2 regions of the Peribacillus phoenicis genome follow, and region 1 is predicted to be linked to the other one. Evidence: predicted binding sites of a transcription regulator. Region 1 holds the regulator's gene; the other holds the start of a gene.
What was found. Region 1 encodes LexA, which represses DNA repair genes until DNA is damaged. Its sites were predicted from a motif close to CGAACATATGTTCG; they were not measured.
Positions count from the first base shown of each region.

Region 1 (7,578 bases):
TATATTCATTCTGTATGAAAGGGAAATTTACTGAAATAAGAATACTAGGAAGCTTATAGTTCCAAAAACATTCACTCAATGAAATAAGTAATCTGGGGAAAACGGATATAGGCTGACACAAATTTATATTTACATTTTGCAAAGACATATTTAAAGAACAATACTAAAAAGCACAAACCATGATGGCTTGTACCTAATATGTATCAGTCAACAAAGGGAACTAAAGTAATATTCCGTAAAGAAACTCTAAGTTGATATTAATCGTATATTTTAATGGCTTGAACCACTTTTCCTAAAATTCGAACTCTATCATTTTTTAAGTTATAGGTTTTTTCTTCATAAAAAGGATCCGTGCTGCAGGGAGTGAGTGTGATGTTTTCTTCAGCGATATTCACTTTTTTGACCGTAGCATCGTGACCATTTACCAAGACCACTCCAATTTTTCCTTTATCAACGCAGGTTGTTTTTTCAACGAGAATCAAAGATCCGTCACTGAATTCTTTGTTCATGCTATTGCCGTTCACTCTAAGGAAAAAATATTCTTTATTCGTTTTTAGCATTGAATTTAATGTAGGCATATAGGCTTCTATATATTCATTGGTAAAATTAGGCTTTCCAGCAGGAATATTACCATAGACCCCAATTAATCTTACATTCTTTTCATTTAGAAATTCCATTCCAGGAGCATTTCTAACGCTAGGTGCTCCTTCAATGAGGTGGGATAGCGGTATTTCAAAGCATGCGGACATCATGCTCAATTTATCCATTAAAGGTTTATTCCGTCCGGATTCCCATGCTGATACTGCCGTTGGCGCCACCTTTAATATATTTGCCAAATCTTCTTGTGTCATTTTTCTTTCTTTTCTTAACATTTTAATCCGTTCACCAATGTGCATATTTCTTCACCTCTTACTTGAATATACACCATGAGTGAAAATGAGTAAACTTAAAGTGCGTGAATTTTGCGAAAAATTGTTGGTAACTATACTTCAAGTGTGATATTATTTTTTTAGATAGGTGGTGACAAGATATGACAAACGTTAAGTTCACACTTAAACAAGCGAGGAAGTATAAAGGTTTAACACAAGAAGAAATGGCTAAAGTGCTGAAGATGGCCAAGAGAACTTACATTGACTATGAGCAATATAAGATTCCTTTGCGAATCGATAAGGCTTATTTGTTTGCTGAATGTGTAGGGTTCTCGATCGACGATATCATTTTTTTTGATCCCCACCTACACTTCAAATGTAGTTAATGGATCAAGACTATCAACCATTTCTTCACCAAAGTAACCATTCCTGGGGCAAGATTTAAGTAATGATCGAAAGAGGGTGAAAAAAAAGGGGAAAGGAAAATCAGATAAACAAATTGTACAATCGGAAGAACGAGCATAGCCCTGATATCATTTATCCAGTTCTCATTGTGAAATACGTGTATGTGGGGTTGAGGGAAGGGCTTTAAGGAGTTAAAAATCCAAATAGACGATTGATACTGAGATCCCTATGAATGACAGCCAATTGCTGTGAAAGAGTTTTTTTTAACAATTTACTTAATGTATAGGATGGACTTCAAATCACCATGAATAGGAGCAATTGGACAGTGGCAAATTCGAAGAATAATATTTGGATGATCATAAAAAAGTCAAGCCCTATATCCTTTGCAGGAGAAGGGCTTATTCTCTTTTCCTTCGTGAACATAAAGCATTCGATATATGGATTTCCTCCATAAGGATAATTTAATAAATGGAAAATGACTGTATACATAATCGAATCGAAGGCAAACCATCATACTATATCTCCATTTTTTATGAATTCTTCTAGTTTTTTTCTCCCATCTTTATGAAGATAGCAGGTAATGGTATGCAAAAGTACAAATATATACTAATGAAGGCTATGAAAGGCCTGGAAGGAGGGCGTTGATAATAGGATGAGTTCGAAAAATTCCACATGATATTGGAGGAGATAACAATTGAAAAGGAATGTAATCAATTATGTCGTTTTTCTTGTCCTCATTCTAACCATATTGATTATGGCTAAGCCAGACATTTCCTCAGCAGGAAAATTAAAGCCTCCTTCCGAAACTTTCAGTCCAGGGGATTGGTTTCTTGGAAGTATTCCTCCCAATCTTGATACGAAGAAACCACCGATCGTGTTTGTTCAAGGGAAAAACGGCAGTTCAACCAGCTGGTACGGTGAAACGGATTATCATGGTGTCAATGATATGTATACCAAAGCGTATGAAGCAGGCTACCAAACTGTTTTTGTTCAGCTTCATGATTCAGCTGGAAATGGATCAGTGAGCCAATATGCCAATGGAAGGCTTTTAGCTCAAATGCTTGCAGAAATCAGTAACCATTTCGGGGGCGAAAAAGTAAATATTATAGCTCACAGCAAAGGGGGCCCAGATACCCAAGCGGCTCTAGTGCATTATGGAGCACACCAATATGTTGGAAGGGTGATCACTTTAGCTTCCCCTCATCATGGTTCTCACCTAGCTGATTTGGCTTATAGCTGGTATGCAGGCTGGCTTGGTTCCCTATTAGGTCAAAAAGATGAGGGAACTTATTCTTTACAAGTTGGTAAAATGGCGGAATTTCGTTCTGTCACGGATAACCACGTTAATTCTCGTAAAAACATGTATTTCACTGTGGCAGGCATGAACAGAGGCCCGGTTCTATCAGCCTTATCAATGGGTGGACAATATTTATCTTCATATGGGGAAAATGATGGTCTAGTGAATGTATGGAGTACAAAAATACCCTATGCAACACATTTATTTTCAGATCCCAACTTTGATCACGACAATATACGAGTCGGCTCAGCTGTATTTTCAAGAATTGAACCATATTTAAGAAGCACTTCCACCGCTGGGATCCCTGAATATAATGTCAATTATAAAGAACGGGTTGAAGATGATGTCATTACCACCGCACTCGCTCAAACCGTTCTGGGTGATGTCCTGAAACAAAATGTCTGGATCGAACAAAGCTTCCATGTAAATGAAGCAGCCCCAGGCAATATAAACATATATACAGCCTCAAATGATGTTGAGATTGAATTGATTTCTCCATCCAATAAAAAGTATTCACCTTCCTTAAAGGTTCATTCAGCCAAAAATGAAACTTCCTTTTTTAATGGTGTAACCATCCAATCATTCAATAGAAACAACCTTGAAATTGGTGATTGGAAAGTGCGAATGAAGACTAAATCGCCAAAAGACGCCTACCTTTTCACAGCACAATTTAACGAAAAGAATCCCATTACATTAAGTATGGCCGGTAAAGTTAAGCAAAAAGATGCAAAATTTTTAATAAAGAACCCAATGAATGATAAAAAAAGGCCAATCAGCACAACATTTTCGGTTCATCTAATAGATGAAACCGGTAATGAAATTAGTGAAAAAAGCTCAATTAAGGCAATGGATACCGAAAATTTTACTGGCACCCTTCCAGAAGTACCTAAGTCAGGTGTTTATAATGTAACAATAGATGTCAAGGAAAAAAATGTGTATGGTACTGAAAGAACCCGGACGCTGATTCGTTCGGTCTATATTGAGAAATAGTGAAATGCCGTCTCTTCTTTGAGAGTGTATCAGACTGTAGACAAATTCTAAGTTTGCCTACAGTCTTTTCTTTTAAAAAAAGATCCAGTCGATTGCAGAAAATCCGCTTCCTTTCCGCCGACTGTCTGCCAAGCCTGCTCGGCTAGTCAGGAGTGTAAAAAACATAAAGGATAACTTACTTTTCCCGACAAATTGATCCCTTCTCTTAATTGAGAAGGGGTTTTTTGGATGTGTGTAATGGGATGTTAACATGGGTGTTAGTGTTTAATAAAAAGATTGCTGAATTGCAGCGAGAGATACCCTGTATAGGTTTAATCCGTCTTTTTATAGGATTCTCTATAAGACAAAATACCAGTTTTGAGTGCAGCATAATTGCCAATGTTTGCATAGCCATAAAACCAGCCCATGAAAATTCCTGAAACCAAGTGATGACGATGACTGATGAAAATGGAAATGAACAAGTTTTGAAGGTTTTCAGTGTCCAACTTAAAAAGCCGTCAATCCATTTAATTATATGGATTGACGGCTTTTCCTGTTTGGTAGGGAAGTGGATAAATAATACGCGGAGCGATCCACTTCTAGGTAAGTAATCTATAATGAAAAAATTAGCCAGACATCGGAACTTTTTGTGCAGGACAAGCTGTAACCTTTTTCATAGAGGAGAATACGATAAGAATGAAGATAAACAGTGAAAAATAAAGTAATGCCTATTAGTGGGAGGTTCTAATGAGCAAGGAAACATTTATTAAGGAAATTGCTCCCTATGCCCAGAAAATTCAACAGGAATTTAAAATATTACCTTCTGTTGTCATTGCACAAGCTTGTTTGGAGAGTGGATATGGGACAAGTTTATTAGCAAGCAAAGGAAAAAATATATTCGGTACAAAAGGTGACTTCAAGGGTGAGTCAGTCATTATTCAAACAATGGAATATGTCAATGGTGTGCCCGTTCAAGTATGGAACAAATTCAGAAAATACCCATCTTGGGAAGAAAGTCTTCGAGATCTCGCCAATTTATATGTAAAGGGGACTTCATGGAATAGAAGTCTTTATACAGCTGTCATTGGAGAAAAAGATTATAGAAAAGCACTCAAAGCAATATTCGATGCGGGGTACGCCTCGGATCCCAAATATATTGAAAAACTGGTGAACCTTATCGAAACAAGCGATTTAACAAAATATGATGCAAGCATTGAAGAGGTTTATCATATTGTCCAAAAAGGGGATACCGTCTCTGCGCTTGCAAAAGCATACGGTTCTACACAAGTGCAGATTCAACAGTGGAACGGTTTGGTCGATCTTAACCTCATTAAAGTGAACCAAAGATTACGAGTGAAGTGAATTTTAACTGGGAGCGGTAGTTAAAGCTCTCTTTTTTATTGTAATCAGATTGTTACCAAAGTACATATTAGGCGAGCGTATAACTTCCATTCGTAATAAAGGATGTTTAAATTTCCATGAAAACTTGATTCTATTAAAAAATATGTCAATATCTAATCTTCCATATGCATATTGAGAGAATTCGGGACATAGATTAAACAAACAAAAAAAGCGCGGTTAGCGCTTTTAGTGTATTTGTCTATATAAGCCTATTACTTTTCCAAGTATCGAAACATCTCGTAAAATAATTGGTTCCATATTTGAGTTCTCAGGCTGAAGCCTTATGTAATCCGGTTCCTTAAAGAATCGTTTTACAGTGGCTTCATCATCTTCCGTCATGGCCACGACGATATCTCCATTATTGGCATTGCTTTGTTGTTTCACGATGACATAATCCCCATCATGAATTCCTGCTTCGATCATACTTTCACCCATGATTTCCAGCATGAATACATGGTCATCATGCGGAACCATGCTTTCGGGAAGCGGAAAGTATTCTTCTATGTTTTCAATGGCCGTTATCGGCATTCCCGCTGTTACTTTTCCAAGTAACGGCACGTTCACGACATTGACTTTGGGAATATTGTTCGCTTCCTCCAAATTCATTATTTCAATGGCCCTTGGCTTGGTTGGGTCACGTCTAATCAGGCCTTTGCTTTCCAGGCGTGATAAATGTCCGTGTACTGTTGAACTTGAAGCAAGTCCCACTGCTTCGCCAATCTCCCGTACGGAAGGTGGATACCCTTTTTGGCGGACCTCTTCTTTAATGAAATCAAGAATATCTTGCTGCCGTTTTGATAGTTTAGTCATTTGTGCACCTCTTCCCCAATGTTCTTTGCTACATTATAGCATGACCCCCAACTCTATACAAACATAAGTTCGAATTTTGTTGTTGACTGAAACAAACGTTCGTATTATAATTTGACCATAACATACGAACGAACATTCGCTTTGGAGGGATATTTATGAAAAATTTATACAAAAATTATATTTATACGATTCTATTAGCGGGATCAGTATTCATCTTTTCAATTTTATTCTCTTGTACATTGAACAATGATCCAAAAAAGGATTTCCTTTCTATAGAAGTAAGTGAGGGTGATACCCTATGGGGAATTGCCGAAGAATATGAAGAAGCAAATTTGACAAAAAAAGAATTCATTGGTTGGATAGAAGAGCATAATGGAGTCAGGGCGGATTCAATTAAACCTGGTCAAGTCATCGTCATACCGGTTAAAGGGGAAGAACTTGTCCAGAATTTGGCCAGTGAGCAGTAAGTAGTGAAGGTAGGGTATTATGAAGGCGGTAATCTATTGTAGGGTAAGCACAGAAAAAGAGTCACAGGAAACATCATTGGCAAGGCAGGAAGATGAATTAGTCAAATTGGCAGAAAAGATGGATGTTGAAGTCATTTCCATAATAAAAGAGCAGGCAAGTGGTTATGAGTTGAATCGGGATGGCATTTTTGACATGCTCGAACTATTTAAAACTAAAGAAGCTGAAGTACTATTAATTCAAGATGAAACAAGGCTGGGAAGAGGGAATGCCAAAATAGCCCTTTTCCATGTCATCCTTAAAGAAGATGTGAAAATTTATACGCTCTCACATGACGGGGAGCTTGAGTTATCGGATTCGGATGCCATGGTCATCCAGATAGTCGGTATTGTAGAAGAATACCAAAGGAAACTACATAATCTTAAAATAAAGCGCGGGATGATAAGAGCCGTTGAAAAAGGGTACCGTCCTCAAAAAAACCTTCAGAATCAAAGGAATTCCACTGGAAGGGACCGTATGGAAATTCCTATTGAAGAAATTATTAAACTTCGGGCCAATGGATTGACATTTGCAGAAATCGCAGCCACTTTAAGGGGCTTTGGATACAATGTTTCCAAGGCTACTGTGAACAGGCGTTTTCTCGAACATCAACTGAATAAAAAGGAAAGTCAATCTTAGAACTTGTAATTTCGCTTTTTTTTTAATACCATGACAATATCCGGAGATTATGAAGGAGCGAAATTATGTTATCAAAAGAAAAAATAACCCGTATTAATGAACTTTCTAAAAAGGCAAAGACTGAAGGTTTGACGGAAGTTGAGGCGAAAGAGCAAACCCAATTGAGAAGTGAGTATTTGGAAACATTCAGAAAGTCCATGACCGATACGTTGGAGCATGTGAAAGTCGTTGATCCAGAAGGTAATGACGTCACTCCTCAAAAGATAAAAAATATAAAAGAAAAAAGAAACTTACATTAATGCTTGAATTCCTCTCATGGAACGAGGATCCTATTAGCATTTAGGAGTAAAAAGGGAGTGCATGCATGTATGTATTCTCCTATTTAGTTTAATCTAAATAGGGGGCTTCTCTTATTTCTAGAAAATTTTAATATTGAGGCAGTAAATAGTGATTTTAGTTGTGATATTATGCTTGTCACTATAATATAAAGAGGTACATTACAGGAAGGGATGTTTTTACAATATGTTAGATAAATTAGATGCACTTTCTATCAATACGATTCGTACATTATCAATTGATGCAATTGAAAAGGCTAATTCCGGCCATCCAGGTATGCCAATGGGGGCAGCGCCGATGGCGTATAAACTATGGACCGAATATATGAACCATAACCCGAAAAATCCA
Region 1 covers NZ_JBDFMF010000001.1:1,676,804-1,684,381, forward strand. The annotation lists gene ABC374_RS08120 (LexA family protein) at 258-896, opposite strand; gene ABC374_RS08125 (helix-turn-helix transcriptional regulator) at 1,031-1,255, shown strand; gene ABC374_RS08130 (esterase/lipase family protein) at 2,029-3,561, shown strand; gene ABC374_RS08135 (glucosaminidase domain-containing protein) at 4,288-4,902, shown strand; gene lexA (transcriptional repressor LexA) at 5,128-5,751, opposite strand; gene yneA (cell division suppressor protein YneA) at 5,907-6,218, shown strand; gene ABC374_RS08150 (YneB family resolvase-like protein) at 6,238-6,894, shown strand; gene ABC374_RS08155 (DUF896 domain-containing protein) at 6,960-7,193, shown strand; gene tkt (transketolase) at 7,417-7,578, shown strand, end outside.

Region 2 (7,578 bases), 770 kb from region 1:
AATGACATAACAAGTCTTCTGTTTTGTTGCGAAGGCGGGGATTGAAATAATTATGATGTTCCTCGTATCCTTTATATAAAAAACAATACATCGTGAAGGATTCATCGCGTTTGATTTCACTAACCTTAATATTCTCCTTGCGCAAATAGCGCCGTACCTCGGCAAGTTCGTCTTGAACCACTTTTAAAATATGTTCGACTAGCTCCGAATAGGGCCTTTTTAATTTAAACGGACTAATTTCGATGACCTTGAGATCCCGGTTTAAGACTGTAATAACCATAGGGAGGTAGATGGCTTTTTCAATCATATTTCGGTCATCTTCTGGAATGCGGGTCATCATGACCGCCCCTTTCTAAAATAGCGCGTTTTTAATAATAGTATGTATATTCCGTAAAATAAGAACGTGTGTTCTATTTTTATCCTAATGTATTTTCAGTGTATTTGCAAGCAGTTTTGATAAATCAAGAAATATTCGTTAACAAGATTATGTTTTCCGGAGATAGGGAAAGTATGAAGATATATGGATAATAATTCTTGCAATTTCAGGGGAAAGTGATATATCTAAAATAAACAGTTTTTAATAAGTTTATGCTGCAATGATGGCAGCATGTCGAGGGAGATAATTATGGATTTGGATACTATACGTGAGTGGTTTACACTTGATCATATATCGGCACTTATTCAGCAATATCGCTCATTCGGTCCAATTCCTGGGATCTTGCTGCCGATGCTGGAAGCTTTTTTGCCTTTTTTGCCCTTAGTGGTGTTCGTGCTTGCTAATGCAACGGCTTTTGGTCTCTGGTGGGGATTTTTATTTTCTTGGATTGGTGCGGTAGCAGGGTCTTTTTTGATCTTTTGGATTATTAGAAGATATGGTCAAATGAGGTTTTTCCGATTTTTGCAAAAGCATAAACAGGTGCAGAGGCTGATGGTTTGGGTTGAGAGCCATGGATTCGGTCCTTTGTTCATATTACTCTGCTTCCCTTTTACACCTTCGGCTATCGTTAATATCGTGGCAGGACTTTCAAAAGTCAGTATGCTGCAATATGGACTTGCAGTAGTGGGTGGGAAAGCGGTGATGATTTTTACGATTAGCTTCGTAGGTTACGATTTAGTATCATTGATTCATAAACCTGTGCGAACGATCATTATCGGAATCGTCATCTTTATCCTATGGTATGTAGGTAAAAGACTGGAAGTCAGGTTAAATAAAAGCATGAAGAGAGAAGAAGGACAATAAATTAATATATAAATGCAGTAGGGGTTGAACTAGATGGAAAAAACAAACAAGAATTCTTTATCCGATTGGATAAAACCAGCGATGATAGCTTTTGTTATTTACATCTTAATCCGTACATTTCTCTTTTCAAGCTATGATGTTGAAGGGAAGTCGATGCAGCCGACCCTTGAAGATGGAAATAAACTTGTCGTGAATAAAATCAATTACCAGATTCATGATATCAACCGTTTTGACATTATTGTTTTTCATGCGAATTCACAAGAAGATTATGTTAAGCGAGTTATAGGGATTGCAGGTGACCGAATTCGTTATAAAGATGATTGGCTTTACGTAAATGGTGAGAAAGTGGATGAGCCTTATCTTGAGAAATTCAAGGAAGGTTTCCCAGAACAGGATTTTACGGGTGATTTTACATTAAAAGAATTGACGGACATGACCAAAGTTCCGGAGGGCAAGCTTTTTGTCATGGGTGATAACCGTCTTGAAAGTGCTGACAGCCGTCACTTTGGTTATATACCGGTTGAAAATGTTGTCGGTAAAGTGGATGTTCGATATTGGCCGGTCAATGATTTCAATTTTAAATTTACAGGTGAATGATTGTGGAAGCCCAAAAATTATGTGGGCTTTTTCTTTTGGGGGAAAAATGCGAACGTACGATTGGTGTTTTTTGAAGGGAAACGGTAAAATAATAGAAAGTAAATCTAATTGGAAACAGAAACCTAGTCATAGAGACGAAAGTATTTCTGGTATGATGGGTCTAGATATTATGTTGTAAGGGGGAAAAAGAGATGTCACTCCGTTTTTTACTGGGAAGATCGGGTGCAGGGAAAACTTCGAATATATTGGACGAAATCCGCTCCAAATTGGCAGAAGATCCCGAAGGAAATCCAATTATCTACCTCGTTCCTGATCAGATGACGTTTCTATCTGAATATAAACTAATTAAAACACCAGGCCTTGCCGGAATGATCCGGACACAGGTTTTCAGTTTTAGCAGGCTTGCATGGCGAGTCCTTCAGGAAACCGGGGGGATGAGCCGGCTGCATTTGGACAGTGTCGGCGTCAATATGTTGATACGGAAGATCATGGATGATAAAAAGGAAGAGTTAAAGATGTTTCGTCGATCTGCTGATAAGCAGGGGTTCATTGCACAGATGGAGCTAATGCTGGCTGAATTCAAGCAGTATTGCATCCAGCCTGATGACATTCAAAACTATTTGGCAGAAACCTCACAGGCCGGCAGCGGCATTCAGGATAAACTGCATGATCTTGAATTGGTCTATCAGGCTTTTGAGGATGAAATGGTCAACAAATATTTAGACTCCGAAGACTACTTCACTTTGCTGATCGAGAAAATGCCAGAGTCTTCATATATAAGGAATGCGGATATATACATCGATGGTTTTTATAGCTTAACTCCACAGGAATTATTGATTGTGGAAGAAATGATGAAGTTGTGCAGGAGTGTAACGATCTCACTGACGTTAGATCAGCCCTACAGGCAATATGCACCGGATGATTTGCAGCTGTTCAGGCAAACGGGAAATCTTTATCATCACCTTTATCAGGCTGGATTGAGGAATGGCATACCGATTTCAGAAGATCGAATCTTAAAAGGGACGGAAAGGTTTGGAAAGAGTCCAGGGCTGAATCATCTGGAAACTTATTTTGCCATTCGTCCTGCACAAACGTTTGAGCAGTCACCTGATGTAACGATCGCCCAGGCAGTTAACCGCAGAGCTGAGATTGAGGGAGTTGCCCGGGACATCTTGTCGCTGGTCAGACAGAAACAGCACCGCTTCCGTGATATTGCGATTTTAGTCCGTAATGGGGAAGCATACGCAGATATTTTACAAACCGTTTTTCGGGATTATCAAATACCCTTGTTCGTCGATTCCAAACGGACGATGCTGAATCATCCTCTGATTGAACTGATTCGTTCCACTTTGGAGATCATCAATGGCTATTGGCGTTATGAGCCGGTATTTCGTGCAATCAAGACGGAGCTTCTATTTCCGCTGCAAAAAAATCACGATAGGATGCGCGAACAGGTAGATAAGCTGGAGAACTATGTGCTGGCCCGCGGCATTAAAGGAAGCAGGTGGACGTCCAAAGATCGTTGGACCTACAGGCGATTCCGCGGCCTGGAACTCGAGGACCGGAACCAAACGGATAAGGAAATGAAGCTTGAGCAAGAGTTGAATGAGATGAAGCAATTATTTACCGAGCCCATCTTGAAGCTCTCAAAACGTGTTAAAAAAGCTGCTAATGGCAGGGAATTGTGTGAAGCCCTTTATCTATATCTTGAAGAATTGCATGTACCTGAAAAATTGGAAAAGCTGAAACTGGAGGCAGAAGAAGCAGGTGATTTGGTATCGGCAAGAGAGCATGAGCAAACTTGGAATGCGGTTGTCGACCTATTGGACCAATTCGTTGAACTGCTGAGCGGGGAAGAGCTTTCCATGAAACAGTTTGCGGTAATCATTGAAGCTGGTCTGGAATCTCTTGAATTTTCTTTGGTACCGCCGGCAATTGACCAAGTATTGGTCGCCAGCCTAGATTTATCCCGCCTGGATGATGTGAAGACAGCTTTTGTTATCGGCCTGAACGAAGGGGTTCTGCCAGGAAAAGCTGTATCTGACGGAATATTTTCAGATAGTGATCGTGATGTGCTGCTGGCTGGTGGACTTGATGTTGCCCCAAGTTCAAAAGTGCGCCTGCTGGATGAGGAGTTTACAGCGTACAAAGCATTCACTACGCCTGCTGAGGCCCTTTATCTATCATATCCGCTTGCCGATGAGGAAGGAAAGGCACTTTTACCCTCATCCTATTTAAAACGGGTAAGGGACGTATTGCCTAACGTTTCCGAAGTGTATTATATGAACGATCCGTCCGATCTGCCTGATGAGGAACAGGTGAAATATGCTGCGAATCATGATGTGGCCCTATCGTACCTGGCTGCCCAATTGCAGTTGAAAAAAAGGAACTATCCAATCCATTCACTATGGTGGGATGTATATAATGCCATTATTGATGATGAAAAGGCCGGTCCTTCAGCAACTAAGGTTTTATCGAGCCTTTTTTATCAAAATAGGACAAAGAAATTATCTGAGGAAACAAGTAAGCAATTATACGGTGAGAGCATTCTTACGAGTGTATCCAGGATGGAAATGTTCAATAGCTGCCCGTTTTCCCATTATGCCGCTCATGGCTTGAAATTGAGGGAACGGCAAATTTTCCGTTTGGATGCGCCGGATATAGGCGAGATGTTCCATGGAGCGTTGAAAATGATTTCCGATTACTTAAAGGAACATGATATTCCTTGGTCTACATTGACTTCGGAACAATGCTTGGAGCTGGCCAGAATTGCCGTGGAGAGACTTGCTCCTAAACTCCAAAATCAGATTTTGTTAAGTACGAATCGCCATCACTATTTACGCAGGAAACTGGAACACGTGATTGGACGGGCCTCGATCGTATTAAGTGAACATGCAAAGGTGAGCGGTTTTGCCCCAATCGGATTAGAACTCGGATTCGGAAAAAATGGCGAGCTGCCGCCACTTTCTTTCACATTGAAAAACGGTACGAAGATGGAATTGATCGGGCGGATCGACCGCGTGGATAAAGCGGAAGAAGATGAGGGTGTCTATTTGCGTGTGCTCGATTATAAGTCGAGTGAAAAGGAACTGAACATGAGTGAAGTATATTATGGACTCGCGCTGCAGATGTTGACATACCTTGATATCGTCGTCACCCATTCCAAGTCGCTTATTGGAAAAGAAGCGATCCCTGCCGGGGTTTTATATTTTCATGTGCATAATCCTGTTGTCAAATCAAAGGGAATGCTCAGCTTGGATAAAATTGAAGAAGAAATTTATAAAAGCTTTAAAATGAATGGACTTGTACTGGATCATTCAAATGTCATTCAAATGATGGATACCTCACTTGATATTGAAAATCCTGGTAAGTCGGATATCATTCCAGCTGGATTTAAAAAGGACGGATCGCTCCTTGCGGCTTCCAAAGTTGCAAGCAGGGAAGAGTTTTCGCTTCTGAATCATCATGTGCGCCGTATTTATCAGGAGGCTGGTGATCGAATGGTCGATGGTGATGTCGATATAACGCCATACAAACTAAAGGAAAAAACGCCGTGTACCTTCTGTTCCTTTAAATCTGTATGCCAATTCGACCAGTCACTGGAGGAGAACCAATTCAGGAATTTGGCACAGAAAAAACAAAATGATGTTCTTAAGCTATTAAGGGGGGAGGGTGAGAGCGATGAGTAAAACGAAAATTCCTGCTCTGCCAGGAGACGTGACTTGGACGGAAGATCAATGGAAGGCGATATGGGCTAAAGATCAGGACATTCTGGTTGCGGCCGCAGCAGGCTCAGGGAAAACAGCGGTGCTGGTCAACCGGATCATTCAAAAAGTCATTTCAGAAGAAGATCCAATCGATGTTGATGAACTGCTTGTCGTTACATTCACCAATGCCTCAGCTGCCGAGATGCGTCATCGGATAAGTGAGGCATTAGAAAAAGCGATCAATGATAATCCGCATTCACAGCATTTGCGTAAGCAGTTGAGCTTGATTAATCGTGCTTCGATTTCCACGCTTCATTCCTTTTGTTTAGAGGTAATCAGGAAGTATTATTATCTGACGGATATCGACCCGGGCTTCCGGATTGCAGATTCTACGGAGATCCAATTGCTTCGTGATGAAGTGATGGAAGAGCTTTTCGAGGAGCAGTATGGGCAAAGTGATAATGAAGAGTTCTTTAATTTGGTTGATGCTTTCACTAGCGATCGAAACGATGATGCACTTCAGAATATCGTTCGATCGCTGCATGATTTTTCACAATCGAATCCAGACCCGGACCGATGGCTTGATGGTGCCGCCAGCATGTATGAGCTGGCAGATGATGATGGGATTGATGATCTTTCGTTTATCGATTCATTGAAGTTCGATATCGGTTTACAATTGGACACCTCCAGGGATTTATTGGAACGCTCGCTTGCGTTGACAAAAATCCCTGGGGGGCCGGCACCAAGGGCTGAAAACTATATAGCCGATCTTGCCATGGTTGCTAAACTTTCAGAGTTGAAGGACCAATCCTGGAATGCTCTTTATGAAGAAATCCAAAACGTGAAATTTGGGACGGCAAAACGCCTTTCTGGTGCGGAGTTTATCAAAGAAATTACGGATGAGGCTACCAAGTACCGTGATAAGGCGAAGAAAATCATCAAATCGTTACAGGAAGAGTTATTTACCCGTAAACCGGAAAGCTACTTGAGGGATATAAGGGAGCTCAAGGGATATGTCGATACACTTGTAATGCTTGTTAAACGGTTTGACGAAAGATTCTTTGCTGCAAAAGCAGAAAAGAACTTGGTGGATTTCGCCGATTTGGAACATTATTGTCTTCAAATTTTGACAGGGGAAACGATGGATGGTGAACGAAAACCTTCAGCGGCAGCCATTGAATACAGGAACCAGTTCAAAGAGGTGCTAGTGGATGAGTACCAGGATACTAACCTGGTTCAGGAATCCATTTTAAAACTTGTGACGGCAGACGGCGAATATGATGGGAATCTTTTCATGGTAGGCGATGTCAAGCAGTCCATTTACCGGTTCAGGCTTGCGGAACCGAATCTCTTCCTTGGAAAATACACACGTTTTACCCATGATGGTGTTGATTCCGGACTGAAAATTGATTTAAACCGCAATTTCCGGAGCCGAAAAGAAGTTCTCGATGGGACCAATTTCTTGTTTCAACAGTTGATGGGCATTACTGTCGGTGAGATTGATTATGATGAAGATGCCCAATTGAAAAAAGGCGCCCCATATCCCGAAGACGATCCAAACCCAATCGAACTCCATTTAATTGACGGAACAGCCGATCCGGAAGCACATTCGGAAACGGAAGGATCGGATGGCGGGTTTGAGGCCGAGGAGCTTGAAAAAGCGCAGCTCGAAGCAAGGCAGATGGCAAAGCTCATTAAAAAGGCTATAAGCGAAAAGCATAGGATATATGATACGAAAACCAAAAAGTACCGATCTGCCACCTATCGGGACATGGTCATTCTTCTTCGTTCGATGCCATGGGCACCGCAAATCATGGAGGAATTTAAAAAACAAGGGATTCCAGTCTATGCCAATTTATCGACAGGGTATTTTGAAGCGACCGAAGTGGCCATCATGATTTCCCTATTGAAGGTGATTGATAATCCGCAACAGGATATCCCATTGGCATCCGTTCTCCGTTCACCCATCGTCGGACTGGATGAAGAAGAGATGTCACAGGTGCGTTTATTCCATACAGGGAGCTACTACGAAGC
Region 2 covers NZ_JBDFMF010000001.1:904,055-911,632, forward strand. The annotation lists gene ABC374_RS04540 (YhjD family protein) at 1-337, opposite strand, end outside; gene ABC374_RS04545 (TVP38/TMEM64 family protein) at 626-1,240, shown strand; gene lepB (signal peptidase I) at 1,274-1,837, shown strand; gene addB (helicase-exonuclease AddAB subunit AddB) at 2,029-5,526, shown strand; gene addA (helicase-exonuclease AddAB subunit AddA) at 5,519-7,578, shown strand, end outside.
Region 2: addB (helicase-exonuclease AddAB subunit AddB) is a predicted target of LexA. The motif match lies at 1,887-1,900, and genes of this name have one in related genera.